3 regions of the Pseudoalteromonas sp. PAB 2.2 genome follow, and region 3 is predicted to be linked to each of the others. Evidence: predicted binding sites of a transcription regulator. Region 3 holds the regulator's gene; each other region holds the start of a gene.

Region 1 (3,283 bases), on a different contig from region 3:
ATAGTTTTATTATCATTGCGGAATACAATCGTTCAGTGCAAGGGTTCTTAGTCGGTGGCGTAGAGCGCATCGTTAATATGAACTGGGAAAAAATTATGCCGCCACCTTCAGGTGCAGGGCGTTACTCTTATTTAACCGCGGTCACTGAAATAGAAAACGAACTGGTAGAAATCTTAGACGTCGAGAAGATCCTTAACGAAATTTGCCCTGTTAACACTGAAGTAAGTGCGGATGTGATTGGTGAGGGAGAAATCCAAAAAGATTTAGGGGAGCGAATCGTTTTTATTGCTGATGACTCGGCCGTTGCGCGTAATCAGGTAAAACGTGCGTTAGAACCTCTCGGTGTACAAACTGAACTCGCTAAAAATGGTAAAGAAGCTTTAATACGCTTACGTGAAATAGCAGAACTTGATTGTGTAAATAATATTACTGAGCGAGTTGGCTTGTTAATTTCAGACGTTGAAATGCCAGAAATGGATGGCTACACCTTAACCGCAGAAATTAAGGCCGATCCAAAGTTATCACCTTTGCATGTAATCTTGCATACATCACTCAGTGGTGTTTTTAATCAAGCGATGATAGAAAAAGTGGGTGCCGATGATTTTATTGCAAAATTTAACCCAGACGAATTAGCGACTGCCGTTAAAAAGTGGGTTCATTGTGATTAATTATTTATAGGTGGTATTACTTTGGAAAATAAGCACTTACAACAAAGCGAATACGATCAGTTCCGCTCTTTTTTAGAGCAACAATGTGGCATTGTACTAGGCGATAACAAACTTTATTTAGTGAAAAGTCGCCTGGCACCCTTGATGGCGCGTTTTAATGTTGAGTCATTGTCACAGTTGGTAAGTAAAACCTTGAGTCCTCACGAGAGGCAGCTTCGTGCCGCAGTGGTTGATGCAATGACAACAAACGAAACTTTGTGGTTTCGTGATCAATACCCATTTGAATTGCTTAAAACTAAACTTTTCCCTGAATTCAAAGAATTGCGTCGTCCAATTAAAATTTGGTCAGCGGCAAGTTCATCAGGTCAAGAACCGTATTCTATTGCCATGTCGGTTGCTGAGTTTCAATCTAAGCAACCTGGCGTTTTAAAAATGGGCGCACAAATTATCGGCACAGATATTTCTAATACTATGCTTGATATGTGCAAAAACGCAGAATATGACTCACTGGCTTTGGCACGTGGCCTGTCTGTTGAAAGACGTCAAAAGTTTTTTAAAGACAGTGGTAACGGTATGGCTCAAGTAGTTGATCCAATAAAGAAAATGGTCAGTTTTAGGCATTTAAACTTATTGGATTCGTATGCCTTGATGGGGAAATTTGATATTATTTTTTGCCGTAATGTATTGATCTACTTTGCACCCGAAGTAAAAGCAAAAATTATCGCGCAATTTGCGCAAGCACTTAATCCAAAAGGGTACCTGTTTTTAGGCGCTTCAGAGTCAATGGCTGGCCTTAGTGACAGTTTTGATATGGTGCGATGTAATCCGGGTATCATCTACCAGAAAAAGTAATCTTTCCTTAGCAACCTAGTTCTTAGGTTGCTAATTTCATTATATATCAACATCTTAATTATAAAATAATCATGCTTAATTTTTGGCTTACCTTTTGCATTAGCTAAGGAGAGTCAAATTTTTGGAGATGGTTATGGCTATCAGTTTTGATAAAGCATTCGGTGTGCATCCTCATGCCATGTTGATCCGTTCACAACGCGCTGAGTTATTAGCGACAAATATCGCTAATGCTGATACGCCGGGCTATAAAGCGAAAGATGTCGATTTTGCATCCGCATTAAAAGCGGCAAAAAGCAACCAGCACGGCGGCAATAGCATGGTAAGAACGGATGAGAAACACCTTGCCGGTGGCAGCCGATTTGTTGGTAATTCAGAAATGTTTCGTACGCCAAATCAAGCAGATACAGGTGATGGTAACTCTGTTGATATACAAGTGGAACGAAACTTGTATGTACAAAACTCATTAGAGTATCAGGCAAGCCTGCAATTTATGAGTAGTAAAATTAAAGGCCTTAAAAAAGCCCTCGGTAGTCAAGGAGCTTAATCATGAGTTTATATAATGTTTTTGATATTTCGGGCACGGGTATGAGCGCACAAAATGTTCGCTTAAATACCACAGCAAGTAATATTTCGAATGCAAATACAATTAGCTCAAGCCAAGACCAGACATACCGAGCGCGCCATCCTGTGTTTGCTGCTGAACTTACAAAAGCGTCAGCATCGCAAAGTAATCCGCAGGGCTCTTCTGTTGGCGTTAAAGTATTAGGCATTGTAGAGAGCGATAAGCCGCTACAAATAGAATACAACCCGAATCACCCCAGCGCGGATGAAAATGGGTATATCTATAAACCAAATGTCAACGTTGTAGAAGAAATGGCTAATATGATTTCTGCCTCTCGCTCTTACCAAACAAATGTGCAAGTTGCTGATGCAGCTAAGCAAATGTTAAGTAAAACACTGTTGTTAGGACAACGGTAATCGAGGATAAGTTATGAGTAACGACATCAGCTCTGCATCATCATCCTATATGGATAGCTTGCGTTGGAATGAGACAAACACGCCAACAGCAAAAGAAGACAGTAACACACTGTCTCAAGAAGATTTCTTTTCGTTGTTAACGCAGCAGTTGTCGTTTCAAGATCCGAGCAATCCTGCTGATAACGATCAAATGATTGCGCAAATGACGAACTTTACCATGGCAGAAGGTATTTCAAATTTAAACACAAAATTTGAGTCACTCACTGCATCCATGACATCAAATTCGGCATTACAAGCGTCAACGTTAGTGGGTAAGCAAGCGTTGCTTGAGTCAGAGACTATTGACTTTGATGGCGAAAATTTAGCTAAAGGTTCCGTTGTGGCAGAAACAGCTGTTGAATCTCTTACGTTAAGAATCACTGATTCGACGGGACAATTAGTTCGCACGATTGATTTAGGATCGAAATCTGCCGGTGCTCACCGTTTCGAGTGGGATGGTAAAGATGGTGAGGGCAATGTTCTTCCTGAAGGCGAATACAATATTAGCGCTGAAGGCTTCGTAAATGGAGACTACAGCAGCATGCCTCTGGCAACCTTTAAGAACATTGAAAGTGTCAATATTAATGGCAGCAGCGGCATTATCGTAAATACAAAAGAGGGTGCGGTTAGGCTAACTGATATAGCTGAAATCGCATAATTAAAAAGGTTTGGGTTAGCTTAGGCTAAGAGATAGGTTAGAGGTGAGTTATGAGCTTCAATATTGCATTAACAGGTTTAGCAGCCGC
Region 2 (3,283 bases), on a different contig from region 3:
AACCTTAAAGATATGTTTAAAGCGGTTGTCGGGCTGGGTGGCGATATTGAGCGTCGTGGCGGGATTCAAACGGGCTCAGTGCTAATTGAACAAATGCAGATAGCAGGAAGCTAACACGCAACGAAGCATCATAAAGCCTCACTTAATAAAGTGGGGCTTTTTTATTAAAAAATGCTTTACCTCAACTAAACTTTAGGTTTTATCGTACTGGCAGTTTCATAATTTAAAAGGAAATTCGCTATGCATTTAGAACACATAAACCTAGTCGTAAGTAATGTTGACGCCATGCTGCATTTTTATAAAGCCGCGTTCCCTCATTGGCGAGTAAGAAGCCAAGGCGACAGCACCTGGTCTGGAAAGCCGCGTAAATGGCTGCACTTTGGTGATGATTACCAGTACATTGCATTCAGCGATAATGGTGAAAATGAAAATCGCGATTTATCGGGCCATCAAGTGGGCCTTGCTCACTTTGCTTATGTGACACACGATATTAATGCCGTGATTGAACGCCTTGTAGATGCAGGCTACGAAGTGGATAAATTAGGCCCTGAAAACCCTTACCGAAAAAACGTGTATTTTATTGACCCCGCAGGCTTTGAAGTCGAGTTTGTCGAATATTTCAGTGACATCCCAAGTGAAAGAAATAACGATCTTTAGTGATGAAAAAAACGAGCAGCGAAATAAGCAACGAGTTACGAAAAGCGAGATGCGAGCTAAACCGTGAAGGGTGTTTAATGTCGCTGAAAAGGTTCGCTTTTTCGGCGTTAAAACGCCTCCCACGTGTGTGATGTGTGTCACTTGTAGGAAGGGCTTTAGCCGTGAATTTTATAAAAGACGTTGCTGCGCAAACGCGCCATGCAAGCATAACGCCTACGGTTTAATGTAGGCGTGAAATTGATTGTGCGTGAAGGGGTTTCGCAACTCGCATTTCGTTATTGCACTCTATTCATTTCTTTCCAACTGGCTTTTAGGCTGTTGGCAAAGCTGATGAACTTTTCTTTCATGGTGCGTTTGACTTTAATCTCTACTGAGCCTAGCCAAACATTACCTTCGATCGTAATTGTGGGGCCTTGCCCTTTATTGAGTGCAACCGATTTATTTTCAACGCTACCTACCACACTAAACAACTTTGACACTACATTTACATGTTCTGGCACGTAGATTTCGTCGCTGCCTAAAATACAGTTTACGTAGATGGTGACATGCTGGTGCTGAAAAACGGCTTCACTAAAGTCTAATTCAATTGAGCCTAAACAGTTAGTTAGGTGAATTTCTTTCGGGACTAGCCATTGGCCGCTGCGCTCGTTGGAACCTAAAATACTGCGTAGTTGCAGGCTTTCTGCATCGCTACCATGTGCATAGTGAGGTTTAAACTGCGCGTGTTTATGTGACTTGTAGTCAATATCTGCTGTTAACTCTAAGTCAGCAACCAGCTCAATTAACACTTCATTGCTGGTGGCTTCCATTGCTTGGTCTAGTCTTCGTTCAAATGCTTCTGCTGAAATAACTGCATGACTGTAGTTATAGATAAGTTGATCGATTACTTCTTCTCTTACTTGCTCGATGGGGCGATCTTCGAGTTTGACGGCCATGATAATTCCCTGTTGAGTTTTAAAGTTATGTTAATCACAAAGCAAAGTGTAGGCCAAAAATTATTTTATTAATATTCATTGGTTTATGTTTTTTGGTGTGGGCTTTTATTCGTTAAATTAACCATAGATTAATAAGATTGACAATTAATTAGTCATTTTTATAACAGAGTGAACTTCTTACCGAATTGTCTGTAAATAATTACCGAAACGAATATAAATTATGGCTGAATATCTATTTAACTTATTGAATAATATGAAAATAAAAAAGTTGGCATCGTAGTCGCATTAGTTATCTCGTCTTTAATCAAAAGGAGAAAGATTATGAATACATTCAACAAGACTATGATTGCTGCGTTAGTAATTGGTGCAACAAGTATGAGTGCTCAGGCAAGCAACTGGGAAAATGAAAGTAAAGATGCTTGGATTGATGGTAAGGCAGAAACTGTGCTTCTTATGAACACTAACCTAAATAATTTTGATATCAACACAGATGTAAAAAACGGCAAAGTTGTATTAACCGGTAAAGTTGATAGTGAATTAGACAAAGAGTTAGCCGAAGAGCTTGTACTTAGCCTAGACGGTGTAACTGCTGTTGATAACAAATTAACGGTTGTGAAAAACATGAAGTCTAAGGCAGCGAGTGCAGATAAAGGTGACTCAGTAGAAAGTGACTTAACTGATGCGAAGATCAGTACAGTGATCACCACACGTTATTTATTTAACTCTGAAGTAGGCGGCACTGATATTGATGTCGATACAGATAAAGGCGTTGTTACATTAAAAGGTACGGTTAAGTCAGATGCAGAAAAGCAATTAGCAGTGAGCATTGCTGAAAATGCTGAAGATGTGCGTAAAGTCATCGATGAACTTAAGATTGTTGCTGAATAATAGCACGCCCTATAGCCCAGCTTTGGCTGGGCTTATCTTTTTCAAGGAGTGAGTTATGGATTTAATACGCATTATTTTCTCGGTTTTAATTCCGCCTCTTGGCGTATTTTTACAGGTAGGTTTGGGGGCACAATTCTGGATTAATATTATTTTAACCTTATTAGGGTACATTCCAGGTTTGATTCATGCTGTGTATATTATCGGTAAGCGATAATAATCACGGTTCAAAGGAATGGTTGTATAGCAAGGAAATGCACACGTAATAATGGATGACAACACTGCAAGGAGATTTACAGTATGGAAAATGTAACACAGCACAAAGGACAGCAAGGAAGTAACAAGGCGTTATGGACAAGCGCACAATGGCAACGCTTTATGGATAAAGTGAAAGGATAAACACCAAGGATTTTGGTTTAGGCTAGGAGCCAAATATGGATGAAGCTAGCGTAAGGAGGTGACAAAATGGAACAAGTACAAGCGCAATTATTACACGGACTGAACAACAAGGGAGTTGCTACATGGAATGAGCAACAGTGGCAACTATTTATGGAACTTACTAAAGCGGTTACGCCACAGGTAACAAGGAAGGCTGACGATAAAAACCCGATGTCATCTTCAGGTGACATCGGGTTTTTAATTACATCTGCAATCTATCTCAATACCAATTCAAATCAGTGTGAATGATTTAGACCTGTCGTTTGCAGCGTTAAAAATTTCTTATTGACGACTGCATGGTGCCTGATTTGTTACTTATGATAAGTAGCAAGAACACACACCTAGAACAATTCAATGACTAATCACAA
Region 3 (3,283 bases):
CTTATTGCCAATGCACAGCCGCGCTCGCTTAGGTATTGGCTATTTGCCACAAGAATCATCGATTTTTAGAAAACTGACCGTTTATCAAAACTTAATGGCCATTTTAGAGACCCGTAAAGATCTCAATAAACAAGGCCGCGAAGAAACACTTAACAGCTTACTTGATGAATTTAGCATTCAACACATTCGTGACAGCCAAGGTATGGCATTGTCAGGGGGTGAACGCCGTCGTGTTGAAATAGCACGCGCACTGGCCGCTGACCCTAAATTTATTTTGCTCGATGAGCCTTTTGCTGGTGTTGATCCTATTTCAGTGTTAGATATAAAGAAAATTATTGAGCACTTAAAAAATCGTGGTATTGGTGTATTAATTACTGACCACAATGTGAGAGAAACCCTTGATGTTTGTGAAAAAGCCTACATTGTTTCTCATGGGGAGCTAATTGCATCAGGTACACCTGAACATGTGTTAGCCGACCAAACTGTACGCGATGTGTATCTAGGCGAGCAATTCAGGCTTTAAATACGCCACCGACTAGAGCATCTGCTAGACTTATAACAATGACAATAAATCAAATAAATAGTTAACGGCATCGTGCTATTGTTTGATAAGACTAAAAAGGATTGTTAGGGATACATGAGGCAATCATTACAGCTGCGCATGGGCCAGCAACTTACAATGACTCCACAACTGCAACAGGCTATCCGTTTGTTGCAGCTCAGTACATTGGATCTCCAGCAAGAAATTCAAGAAGCGTTAGACTCTAACCCTTTGCTTGAAGTTGAAGAAGCAGATTATGCAGAAGAGAGTATTGGCAAGAACGAGCAGAAAGCCGAATCTGACGATACCCAACTAAGCGCGTCGGCTGACGAAGCTGCAAGCGAGTACGAGCAAGAAAGCAGTGATGCCCTCAACAAAGACACCGTAAGTGACGACTTAGCAATGGATGTTACGTGGGATGAGTACATGAGTGCTGCCCCATCAAGTTCCTCAGGTCCAATGCCTGAAGATGAATCAATTTACCAAGGCGCATCAACCGAAACTCTCCACGAATACCTAATGTGGCAGTTACAACTGACTCCATTCAGCCCAACAGACGAAGCGATTGCCGTTGCGATTGTTGAGGCAATTGATGATTCGGGTATTTTAACCGTAAGCTGCGAAGACATTGTTGAAAGCTTCAATCAAAATAACGATGAAGAAGAAATCGAACTTGATGAAGTCGAAGCTGTCTTAAAAAGAATCCAATTATTCGATCCTGTCGGTATTGGCGCCCGTAGTTTACAAGAATGTTTGTGTATTCAATTACGCCAATTCGATGCTGACACCCCCTATTTAGCTGAAACTAAAATGGTGTTATCAGAACATATTGAATTATTAGCGAGTCGTGACTATCGCACTTTGATGAAAAAGACTAAGCTTAAAGAAAGTGAGCTGAAAGAAGTCATGACATTGATCCACAGCTTAAATCCAAAGCCTGCGGATACCATTGTTAGAGAAGAGTCTGAATACGTGATACCCGATGTATCCGTAAAAAAAATAAAAGGCCGTTGGGTAGTTGAACTAAACCCAGACTGCATGCCGAAAATCAGAGTGAATAGCCACTATGCGGCGATGTCACGTTCTGTAAAATCAAGCAGTGATAGCCAATTTATTCGCTCTCATTTACAAGAAGCAAAATGGTTTATTAAAAGCTTAGAAAGCCGTAATGACACGTTATTAAAAGTGACTAACTGTATTGTTCAACAACAACAGGCTTTCTTTGAACATGGTCCTGAGGCCATGAAACCCATGGTATTAAATGATGTCGCAGAAATGGTCGAAATGCATGAATCAACAATTTCGCGAGTAACAACACAAAAATACATGCATACCCCGCGGGGAATTTTTGAGTTGAAATATTTCTTCTCCAGCCATGTAAGCACTGAAAATGGGGGTGAGTGTTCATCTACGGCAATTCGCGCTTTAATCAAAAAGCTAATCGCCGCAGAAAACACAGCTAAACCATTGAGTGATAGCAAAATTGCAGATATATTGGCTGAGCAAGGAATTAAAGTAGCTAGACGGACAATAGCAAAATATCGAGAGTCTCTAGCAATACCTCCGTCGAATCAGCGTAAGAGTCTGATTTAGACGTTTTACATAGAAGGAAAATGCTTATGCAACTAAATTTAACTGGTCGTCATGTAGAAATCACAGATTCATTAAGAGACTATGTAAACACCAAGTTTGCGAAACTAGAAAGGCATTTTGACCACATTAATAATGTTCATGTCATTCTAGATGTAGAAAAACTAAGCCAAAAAGCAGAAGCAACTTTACATGTAAACGGAGGCGAGTTATTTGCCTCTACTGAACACCAAGATATGTATGCAGCCATCGACTCGTTAATCGATAAACTTGATCGTCAAGTAATTAAACACAAAGAGAAATTAGCTCGACACTAAATTATGAAACTTAGTTCACTTACTAACCAGGACTGCAGCAAAGCTGCGGTCCTTTTTAATAGCAAAAAAAGAATTCTCGAATTTATCAGCGAACTGGCTCATGAGCAGCTCCCTCATTTATCTCAGCAAGATATACTCAATGCCCTATTGAACAGAGAAAAATTGGGCAGCACGGGTATTGGCCGAGGTATTGCGATTCCACATGGTCGTATGAGCGGTGCAGATCAGCCACACGCATTTGTAATTGTGAGTGAGTCACCTATAAATTTTGATGCAATTGATAATCGTCCAGTGGATATTTTTGTCGCACTCATCGTACCAGATGGTGACTGTCAGCTTCATCTAAAGACCTTATCAACAATTGCTGATAGACTTAAAGACAAAGAATTTTGTAAACAGCTACGCAGTGCTAAAACAGATAGTGATCTGTTTAAAGTCATTGCATCAGAGGCATAAATGGAATTAATTATTATCAGCGGTCGCTCTGGTTCAGGTAAATCAGTCGCTTTACGAGTACTTGAAGACTTAGGCTATTACTGCGTTGATAATATTCCTGTAAACCTGCTTCCTTCGTTAGTACGCAGTGTGTCAGATAATTACGACAAAATTGCTGTAAGTATCGATGTGCGTAACCTGCCGAAAGAACAGCAAGAATTTAACGATATTCTTGAGTATTTACCGGGCTTTGCAAAACCTACGTTGTTTTATTTAGATAGTGATGATCAAACACTGATCAAACGATTCTCTGAAACACGCCGCTTACACCCATTATCGATTGACTCGCTGCCGCTTGATTTAGCGATTAAACAAGAAAAAGTATTACTGGATGTTTTGA

The links. Region 3 encodes sigma-54, which starts transcription at its own class of promoters, with help from an activator protein. Its sites were predicted from a motif close to GTTGGCACGNNNNTNGNNT; they were not measured.
Region 1: flgB (flagellar basal body rod protein FlgB) is a predicted target of sigma-54. The motif match lies at 1,602-1,620, and genes of this name have one in related genera.
Region 2: BWD47_RS10430 (LiaF domain-containing protein) is a predicted target of sigma-54. The motif match lies at 1,632-1,650, and genes of this name have one in related genera.

Annotation. Positions count from the first base shown of each region.
Region 1 covers NZ_LYPI01000010.1:173,543-176,825, forward strand. Annotated here, with positions in the region: gene BWD47_RS09210 (chemotaxis protein) at 1-668, shown strand, start outside; gene BWD47_RS09215 (protein-glutamate O-methyltransferase CheR) at 690-1,520, shown strand; gene flgB (flagellar basal body rod protein FlgB) at 1,654-2,064, shown strand; gene flgC (flagellar basal body rod protein FlgC) at 2,067-2,498, shown strand; gene BWD47_RS09230 (flagellar hook assembly protein FlgD) at 2,512-3,195, shown strand; gene flgE (flagellar hook protein FlgE) at 3,246-3,283, shown strand, end outside.
Region 2 covers NZ_LYPI01000011.1:91,195-94,477, forward strand. Annotated here, with positions in the region: gene pmbA (metalloprotease PmbA) at 1-114, shown strand, start outside; gene BWD47_RS10425 (VOC family protein) at 241-657, shown strand; gene BWD47_RS10430 (LiaF domain-containing protein) at 933-1,592, opposite strand; gene BWD47_RS10435 (BON domain-containing protein) at 1,914-2,480, shown strand; gene BWD47_RS10440 (YqaE/Pmp3 family membrane protein) at 2,536-2,694, shown strand; gene BWD47_RS10445 (hypothetical protein) at 2,943-3,164, shown strand; gene BWD47_RS10450 (methyl-accepting chemotaxis protein) at 3,278-3,283, opposite strand, start outside.
Region 3 covers NZ_LYPI01000019.1:98,661-101,943, reverse strand. Annotated here, with positions in the region: gene lptB (LPS export ABC transporter ATP-binding protein) at 1-523, shown strand, start outside; gene BWD47_RS16840 (RNA polymerase factor sigma-54) at 638-2,134, shown strand; gene hpf (ribosome hibernation promoting factor) at 2,161-2,448, shown strand; gene ptsN (PTS IIA-like nitrogen regulatory protein PtsN) at 2,452-2,904, shown strand; gene rapZ (RNase adapter RapZ) at 2,905-3,283, shown strand, end outside.